2 regions of the Bacillus sp. AL-1R genome follow, and region 1 is predicted to be linked to the other one. Evidence: a T-box and tRNA genes for the amino acid it is inferred to sense, from the RefSeq annotation. Region 1 holds a T-box; the other holds one or more tRNA genes.
The links. The T-box of region 1 lies ahead of asnS (asparagine--tRNA ligase). A T-box ahead of a tRNA ligase gene usually reads a tRNA of that ligase, here a tRNA-Asn.

Region 1 (11,132 bases):
TCAGCCAATTCACTTCGTTCTATGAATCCTTGAATACCATTATCGATTACTTCAATTCCTAATTCCTTTGCACGGTTTAACCCGTCAGATTCTGGATCAATGCCGATCATCGTTGTTAATTCTAGAAATGGATTATTCTGTAATTTCATCATTAAATCTGTTCCAATATTCCCTGAGCCAATGATTCCGACTTTTAATTTATTCATCATTACCACCTCATTTAGTTGAATGAAATCGAAACTTCCCCTAATAATGGAAACTTCGCAGTAAATAAGTCTCCAGCATTTGCATTAATTGCAGCCGATAAAGCTCCTGATAAAATAATTTCTCCTGCATTTAGCGAGATTCCAAATTCACTTAATTTATTGGCTAACCATGCTACACAATGTATTGGGTTTCCTAACACCGCTTCTCCCTTACCTGAATTCATCAATTCTCCGTTACGATATAATTCCATCGTAACATTTGGCAAGTCAATTTCCCCTACATCGAAACGCTCATTGCCAAGTACAAATAAGCATGATGAAGCGTTATCGGCTACTGTATCCTCTAATCGAATTTTCCAATTTTCGATTCTACTATCAACTACTTCTATTGCAGGCACAATATAATCTGTGGCATTAATGACATCCTCAAATGTAATATTTGGACCGATTAAATCCTTTTTTAAGACAAATGCAATTTCAGCTTCTACTTTTGGTAAAATCATATTGGCAACTTGTACTTCACCGAAATTAGGAATTTTCATATCTGTTAGTAAATGACCGTAATCTGGTTCATCTACCCCTAATAACTCTTGCATGGCAATCGAAGTTAATCCAATTTTTTTTCCGATAATTTTCTGCCCTTTTTTCAATTTTTCTTCGACATTTGTTAATTGAATTTGATAGGCTTCTTTTTCAGTTAATCCAGGATAAACCTCGGTTAATGCTTTTATACTAACTCCACTCTCTTCTGCTTCTTGCAGCAAAATTGTTAGCTCATCTACACTAGTAATCTTCACTTTCTATCCCCTCCCTTTTATTTTTATAATTTAATCGTGATATTCGATAATTCACTATAAAACTCAAAGCTATGAATTCCACCTTCACGACCTAAACCGCTTTGCTTCATCCCTCCAAATGGTGTACGTAAATCTCTTAAATACCAAGTGTTTACCCAAATGATTCCAGCCTCAATTTGATGAGCAACACGGTGGGCTCTACGTAAATCATTTGTCCAAATCGTTGCTCCTAAACCATAATGAGTGTCATTTGCCCATTCGATGACTTCTTCTTCCGAATCAAATGGCATAACAGTCACGACTGGACCAAATATTTCTTCTTTAACACATCTAGAATCACGACTTAGCCCAGTAATGATTGTCGGTGTAATAAAGCATCCTTTTTCGATTGCATGAGGTCTACTGCCACCCGTTAAAATCGTTCCGCCTTCTTCTTTTGCCATCTCGATATAAGATAATACTTTTTCGTAATGTTCTTTACTAATTACCGCTCCGACTTTTGTACCTTCTTCAAATGGATCACCAATTTTTAATTCCTTTGTTTTCGCAACAAATTTTTCAATAAATTCATCAAAGATTGATCTTTGAACGTAAATTCTAGATCCACATAAACAAACTTCTCCCTGATTCATAAAAGATGATTTTAAAGTTGTTTCAATCACTTCTTCTAAATTAGAATCAGCAAAGATAATGTTTGGATTTTTTCCCCCAAGCTCAAACGATAATTTTTTTAATGTTGGAGCTGCCGCCTTCATAATTGCTGAACCTGTTTTTGTTTCGCCAGTAAATGTGATCGCATCAACATCGCTATGCTCTGTTAAAGCTGACCCTGCCGCATTTGCTCCAAATCCGTGAACAACATTCACAACCCCATCAGGTACGCCTGCATCTTTACAAATTTCAGCTAACACTGTAGCTGTCATTGGTGTCCATTCTGCTGGCTTCATAACCGCTGTATTTCCTGCTGCTAAACAAGGTGCTAGCTTCCATGTTAATAGTAATAAAGGTAGATTCCATGGGTTAATCATCCCAACGACACCAACAGGCCTACGATATGTATAATGTAAGGCAGTTTGATCTTGCATATGAGATTCTGAGCTTAATGTTGTAATATAATCAGCAAAAAAATAAAAATTGTGAGCCGATCTAGTAATATCAACTTCTAAAGCAAGATCATACGGCTTTCCGGTATCCATTGCCTCTAATGCCGCTAATTCTTCTTTACGAGCTAAGATTCCGTCGCCGATTTTTCGTAATACCGCTGCTCTTTGATTGCTAGTAAATTGTTTCCACTCACCTTTTAGCGCTCGTTTTGCTGCTTTTACTGCTAGATCAATTTCTAATTTTCCACCTTCAGAAACAGAACCTAACACTTCTTCAGTAGCAGGATTGATATTAAAAAACGTTTTTTGATTAAAAGAAGGGATATATCGTCCATCAATAAAGTGCTTACAATCGATCGGTAATGTTTTATTTTTCTTCTCTGTAACTTGCATAATAGGCACCTACCATTCTAATAGAATAAAAGGTGACACGAGTGTCACCAAATTTTTAATCCTCTATTTCTACAACCATTTCAATTTCGATCGCTGTATTATGTGGAAGCTGTGCCATCCCAACAGCTGACCTAGCATGTTTTCCTCTTTCTCCAAACACTTCTACTAAAAGGTCAGAAGCACCATTCATCACTTTTGGATGATCATAGAAATCTTCTGTACTATTTACAAATCCTAATATTTTTACAATTCGTTTTACTTTCGAAAGTTCACCTAATTCGTACTTTAATATACTAATTAAATTTAACATTGACTCTCTAGAAGCTGCATACCCTTCTTCGAGCGTCAACTCTCGTCCAACTTTTCCATGGTATTCATCTACACCTTGACCAGATGTAAATAATAGATTCCCTGTACGAACAGATTTTACATAATTACCTGAAGCCGGTCTTATTGGTTTAAGGGCATAACCTAAACTTATTAATCTATCTTCTGGAGTCAATACTTTGTTTTCCATGAAGTAAATCTGCCTCCTTAATGTTTAAAAATTTCAGCGCATTTCTTCCTAAAATCGCTTCTTTCATTTCTTTATTAATATCCATTTGATTAATCACTCTTCCAGGTGGCGTTTCTCTTAATAAGAATGGATAATCCGAGCCCATCACAATTTTGTCATAACCAAATCGGTTAATTAAAAATTGAATATTAATAGGATCGTAGTGAAGAGAATCAAAATAAAAATTACTTACATAATGACTTGGTGGATAGGCAGTTTTCCGCAAATGTGGCCATACCTTCCATCCTTGATCTAATCTAGGTAGAATAAATGGGAATGATCCTCCGCCATGTGCAAAACAAATCTTTAATTTTGGGTATTTTTCAATTACTCCACCAAATGTTAAGCTAGCAGCAGCTAAAGCTGTTTCACTTGGCATTCCAACCGTGTACATAAAGTTATGATCCGGCGTACGATCCTTCGCTAATGTTTCCCAAGGATGAATAAACAATGGGACATTCCATTTTTCAGCCATTTCAAAAAAAGGACTGAATTCATCACTGTCTAAATTTGTTCCATTGACATTTGTACCAATTTCCAGTCCACTTAATCCAAGTGTATGAATACAACGATCCATTTCTTGAATAGCTATTTCTACGTTCTGCATTGGTACTGTCCCTAACCCAATAAACTTAGAAGGATTCTTTTTAACAGTATTTGCAATAAAATCATTTTGAATTTGCGCCATTTCCAATGCAGCATTAACTGGTGCCCAATACGAAAATGTAACTGGAATTGGCGAGAGCACTTGCATTGTTACATCTTCATTATTCATGTCCTCAATTCTCTTTTTTGGACTCCAAACTTGATCCGTTACTTCCCTAAAAACTTTTCCAGCAACCATTATATTGGCACCGCATGAACATGTAGGTTGTAGAACCGGCCATCTTTCATGACCATATTTCTCAAAAAAATTCGGTAAATCCTCAGGAATTATGTGTGTGTGAAAGTCTATACGCATACCCATTCATCCGCTTCCTCTTTCATAATGTGACCACAGTTTTTACATGTTCTTAATTCAAGGCTAGCATTGAATTGTTCAATCGCTTCTTTTACTTGCGTACCGATATCCGTTAATTGAACTGTCTTTTTATGCATTTCTTCATTACACTCATCACAGAACCAAACAAAGCTTTCTAATTCACCTTCTGCTCTTTTTCGTTCAAGCACAATTCCATATGAATCTTTTACTCTATGAGGTGAATGTGGAACAAAAGAAGGAAGCATAAAAATTTCCCCTTCAGAAACTGTTACAACTTCGCGCTTACCATCTGGCGTAATACACTCAACATAGCAATTGCCTTTAATTTGATAGAAAAATTCATCTGCAGGATCGATATGGAAGTCCCTACGTTTATTTGGTCCCCCTATGATCATTGCAGCATACTCTGAATCTTCCCAAATAACTTTATTATTAACTGGTGGTTTTAATAGCTCTTTATTATCCTCAATCAATTTGAAAATATTAAAAACTCGACTTTTAAGATTCATCTTTTATCCTCCAATTAATTCATTTTTACTCGAACTCTCAAGTAAGCGCTATCATTATGCATTAATATAACCAAGCTGATTTGAGACTGTTTTAGCAGTTTTCACAACATCCTGAATCATTCGACTTATGTCTTGGCTCATCATATACGAAACTGGTCCAACCATATTTAATGCCGCAAAAGTTTGGCCAGTATAGGTTTGAATTGGAGCTGCAATTCCAAATAATCCTAGATCATTCTCATTGTTACTAATGCTATAACCATTCTCTTTAATGGCAGCCATTTCTTTTTTTAATGCATCAATATTCGTAATTGTATTTGGTGTATAAGCTTTAAATCCTTTTTCAATCGTTGTTTTTAAATAAGCTGGATTATATGATAGTAGGATTTTACCAGTGCTCGTACAATATGCAGGTCGCTTAGCCCCAATAAATGTCGGGACAGGGATCGAATGTTTAGAGGAAACTTTTAAGACGAATCTTACGTCTCCTTTATCAAACATTCCAATATGAACGGTACTATCATAATTTTTTAGTAGATTTTCTAATAATGGAATGGCTTCGCTATATATGTCTTGCTGATACATAACGTGATTACTCCATTCAAGCAACTTCCAACCAAGTCGATACTTTTTCTTACTATCTTGAATTAAAATTCCTTCAGTACAAAGGGTTCGCACTAAATGGTGGACCGAGCTTGCATTCATATTTAATTTTTCGGCAATTTCTAAATTTCCTAGGACTGGTTCTTCTTCTGTAAAGCAATCTAATATTCTAGAAATCTTTTGAACTGAAGAGATCATTAGATCCCTCCTCTTTGATGCTAAAAAATTTCATAAAATCCCTGCTTTCTAAAATTAATCAGTTAACTTTAGAATTCGCTAGATTAGTCGATACTCCTTTTAAGTTTTTTGCTCCGTCTAATGCATCGTCCACCATACTAAACGTTTTCTTACGTTTCATTTGGTTATAGTAAATTGCTCTTTTTCGGATTGGGTCACCAGTATAATATCTTTCATATTGAAGTGCTCTTTGTCCAAATGCCTCTCCACATAAATCCCATGCAAGTTTGAACAATTGTACTCGGTCTAATGAGGATACACCTTCACGTCCAACATAGTACTTATCCATAGCATCTCTTAGCTCAGGATGTTCAAAGTCTGCTTCTGTTGGTGACATTAACAAGCCACCTGCACCAATTGTTTGAATCACTTCAATTGCCCTTGGATACATTGTTGGAAGTAAGCCACGAATTGTCTCAAGTGGTTCCCAAGCCGGTCTTACTTCACCTGAAGGTAATGTCTCATATTCTGTTTCAGAAACTCGAAGTAAAGCTCGAATTGTTTCCACTGATTGTAGTAATTCCCCTAAGTCATTTTGGACATTTAAATAAACATCTACTCCAATTGAATCAGCTAACTTGCAGGCTACCTCTACTGCAAAAGCTAATTTTATGTATCCTCTTACCCCAGACTGGTGAGCAGGCTGTTGGGCAATACCTGTTTTGGGATATAGATTATTTGCAGCTTCAACATTATTATGAATAAATACACGATTCCAAGGAACTAACACATCCTCAAATACAAGAACAGCATCCATTTCTTCGAATCTAGATGCTAATGGATGATCAAAAAATGATCTTTTACCATCTTGCATCTGTTCTCTACATAAAATTTTCAATCCCGGCGTGTCAATTGGCAGTGCAAATGCTAAAGCATATCGCTCATCACCTTCGTGGAATCCAGGGAATGAATAGATAATAACCTCATCTGTAATTGGTGCTAAAGTTGCAAGCATTTTAGCCCCTCGAACGACTAATCCATCAACCGTTTCTTCAACTGCACCTAAATGAGTAAATAAATCTTTTTGTTCATAAGATGGCTTACTGCGATCATTTTGTGGGTTAATAATTGCATGCGTTAAGAAGATATCGTTATCACGAACAAATTTGAAATAATTTTGGACATTTTTTGACCACTCTGGATTATATTTATCTAAAAACCATGAATTACTTGCCATAGAAGTTAGGACAATGTTCAAGAAATCCGGTGTTCTTCCCATTAAACCAAATGTTGATTTTGCATATGCCTCGAACAAATCTCCACGTTTTTTAATATCTTCAGCTGACTTTGGCACTAAAAACGCATTCGAAACTCGCTCACCAGTTTCTTCACAAATATGTGTGATTTTGTCTTGATAAGCTGGATCGAACTGCATATCATATAATTTTGCAATCTCTAGAATCGGTTGCTTGAAAACTGGATGGTTTACGATATCTTCTACCTTTTCTCCACCTAGCCATACCTCTGGCTTTCTAGATTTTAGTCCATCAATATATTGCGCTCCTGTACGAATACCCATTTCATCATTCCTCCACTTTCGATATGTAATATTTTGAACATTTGCTTTTAAATCGAATCCGGAAAATTTTTAAAGCGCTTTCAAAAAGGGCAATTTCACGATCTTAAATGATTTACACCACCTACTACCTTTTATTTAACCTAATTTCACTATAAAAAATTATAAAATTTTGAACAATCAAATAATTTCACAATGTGAAATTTCTTAAATTTTTCACATAAAAAAAATAAGACACCATTAGCGTCTTATTTAAAGTCCTTCCAAGAGATATTACTCTCGTTAAGTAACTCTTCAAATGATTTATTTTTCTCACGTAATCTTTTTTCTTCACGAATACGTGCTTCTTCTTCCTCTTTTAGCTTCGTTTCATTTTCTTGCAATTGTTTTTTTGTATTTTTTAATTTTTGAAGAATATCTTCATTCATTAATGAGCCTAATGATATTTTTTCTTTTTGTTCGTACGACGGTTTTACAGGCTGCTGTGGTTTTCTTTTTTTCATTTTATATCACCTTCGATTTCCATTATTCTATCATTAATTACTAGTAGAAAGAGAATTACTTCATTCTTGCTTATATTATAAAGCTACTATTTCTCTTTTTTCAAATGTTAAAATCTATTTTGTCCTCATAAAAAAACAATAGGATGCTTAGGGCATCCTATTGTTTTTTTATATTAAAAATCTGCATTTCCTGGAGTACGTGGGAATGGGATTACATCACGGATGTTTTTCATTCCTGTTAAATACATAACAAGTCGTTCAAATCCAATTCCATAGCCTGAATGTTTTGTACCGCCGTATTTTCTAAGCTCTAAATACCACCAGTAATCTTCTTCATTCATACCAAGTTCTTTGATTCGCTCCACAAGGACGTCTTCTCTTTCTTCACGTTGACTTCCTCCGATTAACTCGCCAATACCAGGCACTAGTAAGTCTGTCGCAGCAACTGTCTTGCCATCCTCATTTGCTCTCATATAAAATGCTTTAATTTCTTTCGGATAGTCAGTTACGTATACAGGACGCTTGTAAATTTCCTCACTTAAGTAACGTTCATGTTCAGTTTGTAAATCTGTTCCCCATTCAACTGGGTATTCAAACTTCTTACCTGAGTTCTGTAATAATTCAACAGCTTCAGTATAAGTAACTCGACCAAAGTCAGATTCTAATGCATTCTTTAATCTGTCAATAAGCGTTTTATCAATAAAGCTATTAAAGAATTCCATTTCTTCAGGTGCTTGTTCAAATATGTAATTAATGACATATTTGATCATATCTTCACCCAGGTCCATGATATCCGGTAATTCTGCAAAGGCAACTTCTGGCTCGACCATCCAGAATTCAGCGGCATGACGTGCAGTATTTGAATTTTCTGCTCTAAATGTTGGACCAAATGTATACACATTACGGAACGCAAGTGCGTAAGCTTCTCCATTTAATTGACCACTTACCGTTAAGTTAGATTCTTTACCGAAGAAATCTGCACTTTCATCAACTTTTCCGTCTTGAGTTTTTGGAAGTTGGTTTAAATCCATTGTTGTTACACGGAACATTTCTCCTGCGCCTTCTGTGTCACTTCCCGTAATAATCGGCGTATGTACATAGACAAAACCTTTTTCTTGGAAGAATTTATGAATAGCATATGATGCAAGAGATCTTACTCTGAAAACTGCTGAGTAAGCATTCGTTCTTGGACGTAAATGAGCAATTGTTCTCAGATATTCAAGCGAATGTCTCTTTTTTTGTAATGGAAAATCTGCATCTGATAATCCTTCAACAACTATTTTAGTCGCTTTAATTTCAAAAGGTTGTTTCATTTCCGGAGTTGGAATAAATTCACCTTCTATTAAAACAGTAGAGCTAATCGGTAATTTTGTAATCTCTTTGAAGTTATCAAGATTGTCCTCAAATACTATTTGTACACTCTTAAAGAATGTACCGTCGTTTAACTCCATAAAACCAATTGTTTTAGAATCACGTAAAGTACGAATCCATCCTGAAATTTGAACTGTTTTGTCCTTAAAATTTTCTTGATTTCTGTATAAATCTTTTACTACAGTCTTTATCATAATTAGCCTCCTTATGTTAATTTTCCAATAAAAAAAGCCTTCTATCCCTATAAAAGGGACGAAAGACTAACTTCCGCGGTACCACCCAAATTGTCAAAAATATGACCAACTTTAAAGCTAACATCGCTTAACCCAGTTCATAACGTGCTGGTAACGTCTAAGCCTACTTAAGAGATCCCTTTCGGTTAGAACTCAAAGGTGTTCTTCATTTATGCTTCATCACTAGGCTTCCACCGTCCCTAGCTCGCTATCGAATATAGCAAAAACTACTTTCCTTTTCATCGATTTAAAATATATAGTTTTTAAAGGAATTTTTCTTGTATAATTTATCATAAATCATAATCTTTTGTCTAGTTGTCCCGATAAATATATTCATTTGAATTTATATGATACACAAACATTCCCCACTTTTCCACTGCAAACGCATTCCTAACAAGTGCAAATAAAAAAATAATCGACTAATTAATCGATTATTTTTTGTAACTACTTAACTACTAAAAACTACCTAAGATCATAAAATCTACAAGAACTCCACTAACGGGATTTTCCGAACCTAATACATTAATTCCTAGAACTGTTACACCAGTAATATTCGTTACATTAGCAGATACATATTTTCCAGCAACATTCTTCTCTCGCATTTGCACTCTCGGTCTTGCATTTATATTAGCGTTCGTAGAATATACACTTGCCACTGCATAGTCGATTGCTGTTAACAAAGGATTACCAGTTGCTAACCCATCGTCTGTAAAATAAAGTGTTGCTACACCATTTACATCAGATGTGGCTTGTCCATACACAATTCTCATTACTTTTTTAGGATGCGATTCTCCTGATTTCAACACTTGAAAAGCTGTTGGCGATAGTGAAAAAAATTCGACGCCCATATCAATTCCCCTTGTAATAATTTAATATCTATTACAAAAACAAATAGACAAAGAAACACAGTTAGTAAAATGAATGATTGTCCAAAGTATATTACTATTCTATGTATCGTTTTTTTGTTTGTTACTTTCTACTCGCATTTATGCTTCCTTATGAACACAAAATTTCAAGTAAAATACTATGCAGTGTTTTATTCAAAAATAAGAGAATACAATAAAAGTAGATCCTCCTACATCCCATTTATATCAAGAATGTATAAAAAGCTGTATATCATGAGAAAAAACCAAAAAACCAATCCCTTGCAGCACAAGGGATTGGCTTTTTGGTTACTTCCGTTAAGAATCTTTATGTAAACTAGAAATGCATATAATATGCATTTGGAAATTAAAACGGTGTTACACCACTGTATATTGAAAAAAAACGAAAAGACCTATATCTTATGTACTAAGAGATAGGTCTTCTTATAATTTCTGTTTTAAGAAGCTTTATGTAAATTAGATTTGTATTCACTATTTATAAAATAATTTTTGTTCTGAACAGAACTCACTTGTTCAGTACTACTTTCTGGAGCTGGCCTCCCAACACAATTATAATAAATATCTCCTATGTTAAAAAGAGTCCATAATGCTTGCTTTACCTCAGCTCCATGATTGCTGATTGCTGATTCCCAACCTTTTTTAAAAGCTGTTTTACGAGTATACCCCAAAGCTTTAAATCTCTTGTATTCACTACTTAGCTTTGATACCAGTTTAGTTGCGCCACCTACTGTTTTTAAAGCAGATTTTATTTTTAGTATCTTTGAAATAGGAATGGCTCCACCTAATAATGCTATTCCGATGGCTACTATACATTCTCCTGTATTAAAATTAGGATAATATGGAGGCATTACATCATTATTCTGCCCTGGAAGTGCAAATGATGATCTAGGCTTAGAAATTTGAAAATATACCTCGTCACCACTATCTATGTATTGATAAGAACCCGCAGGTATCCCAGGTGTATTATATCTCATATAATTAAATATAGCTTGAGGTCCATTGGCAATCACATCATCAGGCATATTTTCAATTACGTCTAACATTGGTATACTTTCGTTAAGTTGTTCATCTATATTAGTGTCAGTTAAAAATTCCTCGTCACTAATATAGTCAGAAACAATAGGATCCTCTTCAATCTCGTCAGCCTTAGCCCAGTTTTCAAAACTGAAAGAAATTACAATAGCAAAAGAAATTATTACTGCTAAATACTTTGACCATAAACGCACAAAATAACCACCT
Region 2 (11,132 bases), 200 kb from region 1:
TTTAGAAATAATATCGATATTTTCGAATGGTATTGAAAGTAAATGATACTTATGAATTTGCTTTAATGAGGAATATGAAATTGTTTCGGTTTGTTTCAAACGGATGTGTTTAAAATATGATTCGATTAGCATGCAATCCTCCAAAAAATTTAATTGTAAGTCGTAAATATAATGAGTATACAATGAGGATTGGTTAAGAAGTATATAATAAGAGAAATAATTTTAATTTTTCTAAAATCATAGTTGACACATAGGAATAGTGTGTTTATTATTAAGCTTATATAAAAAATCAATATGGCTGATTGGAAGACCAAAGGCCCTTAACTATATTCTTTAGTTAAGGGTCTTTTTGCATTTTAAAAGGCTAAATCCTTAAAGGGGAGATTTTAATGTGTTGAAGTATAGAGATGGGTATAAATAAAAATCGCAATATTGCAAATGAAAGGGGAAGATCATTGTGGGGGCAAAGAAATGGATTATTAGCTCGGTAGTTGTTGTATTAGCAGTTTCGGGAGTGTTATATGCAACCTTAAAAGACGATCAATCAGAGGTAACCAATACTAAAGCAGCAAGTAAAAAAGTGGAATTGTTGAATGTTTCTTATGATCCAACACGCGAATTATATGAAAATTATAATAGAGCTTTTAGTCATTATTGGGAAAAAGAACATGACCAAACTGTAACAATTAAACAGTCTCATGGAGGTTCTGGTAAACAAGCTAGAGCAGTAATCGACGGTTTAGATGCTGATGTAGTTACACTAGCTTTAGGATATGATATTGACTCAATTAATGAAAAGGCACAACTAATATCCCCTAATTGGCAAAAAGAATTTGAATACAATTCAACTCCTTATACATCAACAATTGTCTTTTTAGTAAGGAAAGGAAATCCAAAAAATATTAAGGATTGGGATGATTTAACGAAAAAAGGAGTTCAAGTAATTACACCAAATCCAAAAACTTCAGGTGGTGCAAGGTGGAATTATTTGGCTGCTTGGGGTTATGCAGACAAAAAATATAATGGTGATGAAAAAAAAGTAAAAGCGTTTATGAAGAAATTATATAAAAACGTTCCAGTATTAGATACTGGCGCACGTGGTTCAACAACTACATTTGTTGAAAAAGGAATTGGAGATGTATTAATAGCATGGGAAAATGAAGCCTTACTTTCAGTGAAAGAATTAGGTGAAGGGGAATATAAAATTGTTTATCCTTCGATTAGTATTCTAGCTGAGCCACCTGTTGCACTTGTTGATAAAAATGTAAAGGAAAAGAAAACTGAAGAAGTGGCAAAAGCCTACATATCTTATCTTTATAGTAAAGAAGGTCAAAAGATTATTGCAGAAAATTATTATCGTCCGAGAGATAAAGAGATTCTCGAAAAATATAGTAAACAATATCCTAGCCTGCCATTGTTAACAATTGATAAAGATTTCGGAGGATGGGGTAAAGCGCAATCAAAACATTTTAATGATGGTGGAGTATTTGATCAAATTTATCAATAATACGTAATTGGAAAATAAGAAGGACTTGGACTTTTAGGCTTTTCACTAAAACTTAAGCCAAGTCTTCTTTATTTTAAGGAGGATTGACAATATTTGTTTAAGAAGCGAAATAGAATCCTACCTGGATTTGGATTAACATTTGGATTTTCAATATTATATATAAGTTTTTTTATTTTTCTTCCGGTATCGATGCTGTTCTTACATTCTTTTGATATAGGTTGGTCTAAATTTTTAAAGATTATTAGTGAAGATAGAGTACTAATGTCTTATAAAGTCAGTTTTGGAACTGCCTTTATTGCTGCGATTATTAACGCTGTTTTTGGTTTATTAGTAGCTTGGGTGCTTGTACGTTATCGTTTTCCTGGAAAACGGATTGTCGATGCTTTCATTGATTTACCTTTTGCATTACCGACTGCAGTTGCTGGTATTACTTTAACAACATTGTATTCTCCAGATGGTTGGATAGGAAAATTTTTTTCTTTTAAAATTGCTTATACACCACTTGGGATTATTATAGCTCTTACATTTATTGGGTTACCATTTGTCGTTAGAATGGTTCAACCGGTTCTTGAAAATTTTCAAAAAGATGTCGAGGAAGCAGCGGCAAGTTTAGGTGCAAACCGTTTTCAAATTTTTTGGAAGGTAATTTTCCCAGGGATTTTACCAGCGTTATTGACTGGATTTTCTTTAGCATTTGCAAGATCATTAGGTGAGTATGGGTCTGTCGTGTTTATTTCTGGAAATATGCCAATGAAAACTGAAATTACACCGTTGTTAATTATGACAAAATTGGAGCAATATGATTACTCGGGTGCAACCGCACTTGCAGTTGTTTTATTAGTAATTTCTTTCTTACTCTTATTGATCATTAGTATTTTTCAAAGATATGCAAATCGTGCATTTGTTAAAAGGGGGTAAGGGTTAAGAATGGAACGAGAGTTTAAGATTGAGAGAAAAATAGAAGTGAATGCTAGTACAGAAAAAAGAGTAGCATTAAACACCAATACGATTCAGATCATATTAATTGGTATTGTCATACTTTTTTTAGCGCTATTTTTATTTCTACCATTAGTTTCGATTTTTATAAAGGCTTTACAAGATGGTTTTGGTGTTTATAAAGAAGCGATTGTAAATGATGAGACATTAGCAGCAATTAAATTGACGTTTTTGGTAACGATTATTACTTTACCGCTAAATGCGATTTTTGGCGTTTCAATCGCATGGGCTACAACGAAATTTAATTTTAAAGGAAAAAATATATTAGTAACTTTAATTGAACTACCTTTTGCAGTATCGCCTGTTGTAGCAGGATTTTTATTTGTTTTATTGTTTAGTCCGAATAATGGGATTTTTGGTGGTTGGTTAAAGGAACATAATTTGAAAATCATTTTTTCCACTCCGGGAATTGTTTTAGCAACAATTTTTGTCACATTGCCTTTTGTAGCGAAAGAATTAATTGCAGTTATGCAGGCGACAGGGAGTGCTGAAGAAGAAGCTGCACTTACTTTAGGTGCGAACGGATGGCATATTTTTTGGAAGGTGACACTTCCGAAAATTAAATGGGGACTTTTGTATGGCATTATTTTATGCAATGCAAGAGCGGTTGGAGAATTTGGTGCTGTATCAGTTGTATCTGGACATATTCGTGGGGAAACAATTACAATGCCACTTCATATTGAAAATCTATATAATGAGTACCAATTTCCACAAGCATATACAGTTGCGTCACTTATGTCCATTTTCGCGATTCTGACATTAATTATAAAGAATATTATTGAATGGAAAGTTCTAAAGGAAGAGAAACATTAGGAGTGGATTGTATGTCAATTAAAGTTTCAAATGTCATAAAAAGTTATGAAAATGAAGCTGCCTTAAAAGGAATTAATTTAAATATAAAAAAAGGGGAATTGGTTGCTTTATTAGGTCCATCTGGATCAGGTAAAACAACTTTGTTACGAATTATTGCCGGATTAGAAAATCCAGATTTAGGTGAAATATTTTTTGAAGATCAGGATGTAGCAAATGTGCAAGTAAAAGAAAGAAATGTAGGATTTGTATTCCAGCATTATGCTTTATTTCAGCACATGACTGTTTTTGAAAATATTGCATTTGGTTTAAAAGTTAGGCCAAGAGCTACACGTCCTATAAAAAGAAAAATTAATGAGAAAGTGATGGAATTATTATCATTAGTCAAATTAGAAAGTTTTGCTAATCGTTTTCCTTCTCAATTATCTGGTGGACAAAGACAACGTGTTGCATTAGCTAGGGCATTAGCTGTTGAACCAAGTGTATTATTATTAGATGAACCATTTGGGGCATTGGATGCAAAAGTTCGTAAAGATTTAAGAAGATGGTTACGAAAACTCCATGATGAAATCCATATTACGAGTATATTTGTAACGCATGATCAAGAGGAAGCGCTTGAAGTTGCAGATCGAGTTGTTATTATGAATGGCGGGACGATCGAACAAATTGGAACACCTGAAGAAGTTTACCATACACCAGCAAGTCCGTTTGTTTATGATTTTCTTGGTAAAGTAAATTTATTTCATGGAAGGATAAATAAGGGCAGCCTAATTAGTGGAGGATTAGAAATCCCATTACCAGAATTAGTTGAACAAGATCATAAAGAACATAAAGAGGTTACGGGGTATGTTCGTCCTCATCAAATTACAATCGAAAAATTTGAAACAAATCAAACTTCAATCAGTGCAATCGTAACCCATATTCATGCTGTAGGTCCGATCGTTTATGTGGAAGTCCTACGGGAAGATACAAATGATTATGTTGAAATTGAAATCATGAACGATTTTTTCTACGAACTTAATATTCAACTTGGGGAAAGGGTATTTGTTCGTCCTAATGAATTGAAAGTATTTATTCCTCAAGATTATTCGATTTAACATAATAGGAAAAGAATAAAAAAGGTTAAGGAGCAATTAAATTGTCCTTAACCTTTTTTTATTATTAACCTTTTGCTGCTTCCAGTTCAGCTAGTTTTTCTTTGGCAATGATATCGATTTCGCGTTTTAGTTCTTCAACCATTGTTGCTTCTGGTACTTTACGTACGATTTCCCCGTGACGGAATAGTAATCCTTCACCACGAGCTCCAGCAATACCGATGTCTGCTTCACGGGCTTCACCAGGACCGTTTACTGCGCATCCAAGTACGGCTACTTTAATTGGTACTTTTAGTGTCGAAATGTATTCTTCAACATCATTTGCGATACTAATTAAGTCAATTTCGATACGGCCACATGTTGGACATGAAATTAATGTCGCAGCATTTGAAGATAAACCGAAAGATTTAAGTAGTTCTCTTGCGACTTTTACTTCTTCAACTGGATCTGCGCTTAATGAGATACGCATTGTATTTCCGATCCCTTTACTAATGATTGCACCTAAACCAGCGGCACTTTTAACTGTACCTGCAAACAAAGTACCAGATTCAGTAATACCTAAATGTAATGGATAATTGAATGCTTTTGAAGCTTTTTCATAAGCTTCGATTGCTAGGTTTACATCTGATGCTTTCATCGAAACAATGATGTCGTGGAAATCTAAATCTTCAAGAATTTTAATATGATGTAATGCACTTTCAACCATTCCATCAGCAGTTGGGTAACCATATTTCTCTAAGATTCTTTTTTCTAATGAACCAGCATTAACACCGATACGAATCGGAATTCCTTTTGCTTTAGCAGCATTTACAACTGCTTCAACTTTTTCCTTACGACCGATATTACCTGGATTAATTCTTATTTTATCTACTCCGCCTTCAATTGCTTTTAAGGCTAATTTATAATCAAAGTGTATATCTGCAACAAGTGGTATATTAATTTGTTTTTTAATATCAGCAATTGCATTTGCAGCTCTTTCGTCTGGTACTGCTACTCGAACAATCTGACATCCAGCTTCTTCAAGTCGTTTAATTTCTGCAACTGTTGCTTCAACATCGTGTGTTTTTGTTGTTGTCATACTTTGGATTGAAATTTCATTTGCTCCACCAACAACTACATTTCCTACTTTAACTGCACGTGTTTTACTTCTATGTGTAATTTCGTTCACGAGTAACTCGCTCCTTCAAAAATAACTTTATTTCTATTTTGTATAAATCTACATTATCATATTTTCTTCATGATTACTCATTTTATCAACTGGTTCTAAAGAAATATATCATAAATTTTATTTTTGTGAAGAGTAAATTGGGAATTTATATGATTTTCCACTTTGGATTTTAGTAGGAGAAAGGCCATCGTTTAATGCACTAAAATCTTTTGTAATTTGGCTAATTGGCTGGTTAAAGTTTGGATTAAGGTCTTCGATAATTCCTAAAACAGTGTCACCGTTTTTAACTTGAATCTTTTCAAATTTTGGAAGTGAGCTTGATTTTGTTTCAGATTTCGTTGCTTTTGCCACTGTAGGAATATCTTTATTTGGAATTGTCCCAACTTGAAGGTCAAAGAATATTATATATGCAAGCAATAAAGAACCTAGTAAAAAAGCTATTTTTTTCATTAATCATCACTCCTTTTGTAGAATATATGCTTGTCCACACAACCAATATTCCTACTAGGAGCTTGGATTCATATATTTTTTAGCAAAAAAAAAGAAGTGTGAAACACACCTCTGTAAACATTATTTTTTAGAAGGTAAATTTTTAATTGTTAATGTGTACATACCAACCGTTATTAAAATAAAAATTAATGTTTGGAATGGAATCGTTATATTCAGTAATCCTAGCAATAAATAGATAACGGTAGGAAGTGTTAAGCTATACGAAACCATTGCAAAGCGTTGTCTAAAAGGCAAGTGCTTAGTCGATTTAAATAAACCTGTTAAAAACGCTAACAATATAGCAACTATAAATATGAAGATACAAGATCCTAAATAAAATAGGAAAAATAATGCGATTAAAAATACCGGAAGAGCTTCATTTATATTTTTAATAAATTTTGAAACGTCTGCTTTGTGTATTTCAGTAGAGTTTAATGAAGGGTAGGGATAATCTTGCTCACCTTTATCATTTTTAATAACGACTCTATTTTTTAACACAACAACAGCAAACTGTTCATTTTTTAATTTTGAAGGTATGACTGTTTCATTTGGATAGATAGCATATTTATATTCACCGATGTTTCGTTCAAACGGCGTATTATCGTTAATTGTTAAAGCTCCTTTGTTTAAAGAAATTGATTGAATATTATCCTTTAGCAAATCAGAAACATTGTTCACTTGAAGCTTCACATTTTTTTCAAATGAAAAGAAACCCGGAAGAGTATATAAAATTGCTAGTAGGAATAGAAAAAAGATTGTTTTACCGATTTTTTGGAGTCTATATCTTGATATTGTTTTTGGAGAGAATAAACTAAACCAAAATTGTTTAAATAGATTCATAAACTCATCCTTTCTTATTTAATGTTATTTCACTTCCCGAAATTTATTATGTAACTTTCGGGCTATTTTGTATATTATAATCTTTTTTTTGTAATTGAATAGAAAACTTTTTCATTAAAAAAGATATGAGTAAAAGAGAATGAAAAGGTTTATTAATCAAATTTAAGTTTGGTCTAAATGTTGGATCAAAAACTAATAAATCGTTAATATAAATTAATAATGAAAAAAATAATTAAAAGTATTGACGTTTAGTTTGAAACATGATAAATTAAATATTGTCTTAAGGACAACATTAATTATTCCGCAGTAGCTCAGTGGTAGAGCACTCGGCTGTTAACCGAGTGGTCGTAGGTTCGAACCCTACCTGCGGAGCCATTTATATAGTTTGGCGGTGTAGCTCAGCTGGCTAGAGCGTACGGTTCATACCCGTGAGGTCGTGGGTTCGACTCCCTCCGCCGCTACCAATAATTTATTATGGAGTAATACCCAAGTCCGGCTGAAGGGATCGGTCTTGAAAACCGACAGGGGTGTAACAGCCCGCGGGGGTTCGAATCCCTCTTACTCCTTATTTAGTGAAAAAAGTCTTCAACATTTTTGTTGAAGACTTTTTTCGTTTGATTGTTAAATAATAAAGATGAAATTTTTCTTCCAGGAATTAATGTTTTTTACTTTCTTTTCCTTTTCTCGAGCATTACTGTTGAAATCTTTCTGTATATTTGATAAGTTTAAATTGAAATTCACTATTATCTTTGGGAGGAAATTAAAAATGTCAAAATTTGAATTACCACAATTACCTTATGCTTATGATGCATTAGAGCCACACTTTGATAAAGAAACAATGAATATTCATCACACTCGTCACCACAATACATATGTAACAAACTTAAACGCTGCTTTAGAAGGGAAAGAAGTAGCTGCTTCTTCAATTGAAGAATTAATTTCAAACTTAGATGCACTTCCAGAAGGAATCCGTACAGCAGTACGTAACAATGGTGGTGGACATGCTAACCATAGCTTATTCTGGACATTATTAACTCCAGAAGGTACAGGTACTCCAGTTGGTGAAGTTGCTGAAGCAATTAACGCTAAATTCGGTAGCCTAGATGAGTTTAAAGCTGCTTTCACTCAAGCTGCATTAACTCGTTTTGGTTCTGGTTGGGCTTGGTTAGTAGTAAACAATGGTGAGTTAGAAGTGACTAGCACTGCTAACCAAGATTCACCATTAATGGAAGGTAAAACTCCTATCTTAGGTTTAGATGTATGGGAGCATGCTTACTACTTAAACTACCAAAACAAACGTCCTGACTACGTTGGTGCATTCTGGAATGTAGTTAACTGGGAAAAAGTAGAAGAATTATACCAAGCTGCTAAATAATTTATAAAAAATGAACACTACTTAATTTATTTAAGTAGTGTTTTTTTATGGCTAAAAAAAGGATAAATTTTCATTTACTCGGAAAACTAGTTCATGAGACAAAGGAGAGTTTATTATGAGTAAGTGGAAATTTTTATTAGGTGATGTAGATTTAAATAAAGACTTAATTCTTTTACTGAGTGTTAGTGGATTGTTTACTTTAGCGACAGCTTTATCTAGCACATTTGTAAATGTTTATTTGTGGAAGCAATCAAATAATTATTTACCAATTGCTTCATACCAATTTTCGATTGCTTTTTTCCAAGCTATTACATTCGTAATTGCAGGAAGATTAGCTAAAACAATTGATCGAGTTTTCATTTTAAGGGCTGGTATTTCTTTTTTAGCAATATTCTACATAGTTGTTTTACTTTTTGAAACGAAGACATTATTAGCAACAATTTTGATTGGGGCAATCTTAGGAATTGGGAATGGATGTTACTATTTAGCTTTTAATTTATTAACGTTTGAAGTTACTGAACCTGAAACTAGACAATTTTTTAATGGTTTTTTAGGGATTATTAATTCGTTCACAGGTATGATTGGCCCGTTTATTGCAGGAGTAATTATTTCCTCAATGATCGGAAATAAAGGATATCATTTTGTGTTTCTTGCTGCAGTTATCTTATTTATATGTGCAGTAGTTTTAAGTTGTTTCTTAATTAGACGGGAACTTGATAGTGAGTTCAATATTAAGCGAGTTATACAAGAAAGAAAATTAAATGAAAATTGGCGAAAAGTAACTTATGCTAATTTCTTTCAAGGGACTCGGGAAGGAATTTTTCTGTTTGTTATTTCAATTTATATTTTTATATCAACAGGAAGTGAATTTGCATTAGGGAAATACGGGCTACTTACATCATTAATTAGCTTTATTACCTATTATATCGTTACAAGGATTATAAAAGAAAATTATAGAATGAAAGCGATCTTTATTGGCGGTTTACTATTATTCTGCGCTGTTTTTGTAATCGCTTTTAAAGTTTCTTTTCCTTTATTAATGATCTACGGTGCAATAATTTCTTTGGCGTATCCAATCATTTTAGTACCTTACTTATCTTTAACATATGATATAATAGGAAAATCGTATAAGGCCAGGGAATATAGAGTGGAATATATCGTAATACGTGAAGTGTATTTAAATAGCGGTAGAATGTTTTCTATTGCAGTTTTCATTGTATGTACATCGATATTTCCACCAGAAAAAGTAATTCCACTATTAATGTGTTTATTTGGTGCTGGACACTTTTTGGTCTATTTCGTAATGAGGAATTTAGAATATAAGCATGCTTAAATATTGTCACTAAATTGTCAAAAACTAAGCAGTTATTCTATTTTCAAGACAATAAAATTATATGTAGAATTAGTATTTGTAGAAAAAAGAGGAGAAAAAATGAATAAGCCTAAGAAATATAAAATTACATTACCAACACGACTGAATACATTATTTTTTCTTGTGTTTGTCTTATTTTCTGTTTTAATTCTAAGATTAGGAGTCGTACAAATTGTTAAAGGTGAAGACTATAAATTAGAGTTAGAACGTACAGAAAATATGACCGTCGATCAAGCTGTACCAAGGGGGAAAATTTTAGATCGAAACGGAAATGTTGTCGTAGATAATACGCCTTTGCGTACAATTACGTATACAAGAAAAAAAGGTACTTCTTCAGGTGAGCTATTAACAATGGCTAAAAAGTTAAAAACTTATCTTAATATGCCAACTAATAAAATTACAGAACGAGATAAAAAAGATTATTGGTTATTAACAAATCCTAAAGCTGCAAAAAAACTAGTATCCAAAAAAGAGAATAAAACATTAAAAGCTCAAAATAAAGATGATGACGCTGCATATAATAAAGCTTACTATAATTTGCAAATTGATAAAATTACAGAGGATGATATCAATTCACTTAGTGCAAATGACTTACAAATACTTGCAATTTACAAGCAGATGAGTGCTGGTTATGCACTAACTCCACAAACAATTAAAAGTGAAGGAGTTACTGAAAAAGAATATGCTACAGTTAGCGAACATTTGGACGAGCTTCCAGGTGTAGATGTAACGACAAATTGGGAAAGAAAATACGTTTATGAAGATACATTCCGAACTATTTTAGGTAATATTACTTCTGAAAAAGAAGGATTACCTGCTCAAAATGTTGATTATTATTTAGCGCGTGGTTATGACCGTAATGATCGTGTAGGGAAAAGTTATATTGAAAAGCAGTATGAGGATGTTTTACGTGGTACAAAAGGTAAAGCACAAAATGTTATTGATTCAAACGGAAATGTTGTTGATACGAAAGTGATTACAGAAGGGGAACCCGGAAGTGATTTAGTACTATCAATTGATATTGAACTTCAAGGTAAAGTTGATGAAATCGTTAAAAGAGAGCTTATAAAAGCTAAAGCAACGTCAAATGGTCGTTATTTGGACCGTGCATTTGTTACAATGATTAATCCAAATACAGGTGAAATTTTAGCGATGTCTGGTAAGCAGATTGTTAAAGACAAAAAGACAGGAAAAAATAAAATAGTAGATTACGCAACAGGAAATCTTACTTCATCTTATGAGATGGGTTCAACTGTAAAAGGTGCAACTCTTTTAACTGGTTATCAAACAGGGGCAATTACTCCAGGGCAAAGGCTATACGATACACCAATTAGAATTGCTGGTACACCAGTGAAAGCTTCATATAAAAACTTCGGTTGGATTAATGATTTAGATGCGCTTAAGTATTCATCAAACGTTTATATGTTCCGAACAGCTATGGCTATTGGAAAAGCACATTACGTAGAAAATAGGCCATTAGA

Region 2: it encodes a tRNA-Asn, which carries the amino acid that the T-box ahead of asnS (asparagine--tRNA ligase) is inferred to sense. The anticodon was not compared.

The regions. Positions count from the first base shown of each region.
Region 1 is NZ_CP197469.1:2,755,953-2,767,084, forward strand. It holds gene ACSBO6_RS13055 (acetaldehyde dehydrogenase (acetylating)) at 1-206, opposite strand, end outside; gene ACSBO6_RS13060 (2-keto-4-pentenoate hydratase) at 221-997, opposite strand; gene ACSBO6_RS13065 (aldehyde dehydrogenase) at 1,027-2,499, opposite strand; gene ACSBO6_RS13070 (RidA family protein) at 2,555-3,016, opposite strand; gene ACSBO6_RS13075 (amidohydrolase family protein) at 2,985-4,022, opposite strand; gene ACSBO6_RS13080 (3-hydroxyanthranilate 3,4-dioxygenase) at 4,007-4,546, opposite strand; gene ACSBO6_RS13085 (IclR family transcriptional regulator) at 4,601-5,347, opposite strand; gene ACSBO6_RS13090 (4-hydroxyphenylacetate 3-hydroxylase family protein) at 5,406-6,905, opposite strand; gene ACSBO6_RS13095 (YqkE family protein) at 7,151-7,405, opposite strand; gene asnS (asparagine--tRNA ligase) at 7,579-8,970, opposite strand; T-box leader at 9,022-9,261, opposite strand; gene ACSBO6_RS13105 (hypothetical protein) at 9,465-9,857, opposite strand; gene ACSBO6_RS13110 (hypothetical protein) at 10,331-11,119, opposite strand.
Region 2 is NZ_CP197469.1:2,951,277-2,962,408, reverse strand. It holds gene ACSBO6_RS14215 (arylamine N-acetyltransferase family protein) at 1-132, opposite strand, end outside; gene ACSBO6_RS14210 (sulfate ABC transporter substrate-binding protein) at 455-1,507, shown strand; gene cysT (sulfate ABC transporter permease subunit CysT) at 1,601-2,425, shown strand; gene cysW (sulfate ABC transporter permease subunit CysW) at 2,435-3,316, shown strand; gene ACSBO6_RS14195 (sulfate/molybdate ABC transporter ATP-binding protein) at 3,328-4,410, shown strand; gene ispG (flavodoxin-dependent (E)-4-hydroxy-3-methylbut-2-enyl-diphosphate synthase) at 4,475-5,575, opposite strand; gene yqfZ (protein YqfZ) at 5,693-6,025, opposite strand; gene ACSBO6_RS14180 (DUF1189 domain-containing protein) at 6,146-6,904, opposite strand; tRNA gene ACSBO6_RS14175 (tRNA-Asn) at 7,205-7,279, shown strand; tRNA gene ACSBO6_RS14170 (tRNA-Met) at 7,292-7,368, shown strand; tRNA gene ACSBO6_RS14165 (tRNA-Ser) at 7,381-7,470, shown strand; gene ACSBO6_RS14160 (superoxide dismutase) at 7,671-8,279, shown strand; gene ACSBO6_RS14155 (MFS transporter) at 8,395-9,612, shown strand; gene ACSBO6_RS14150 (peptidoglycan D,D-transpeptidase FtsI family protein) at 9,712-11,132, shown strand, end outside.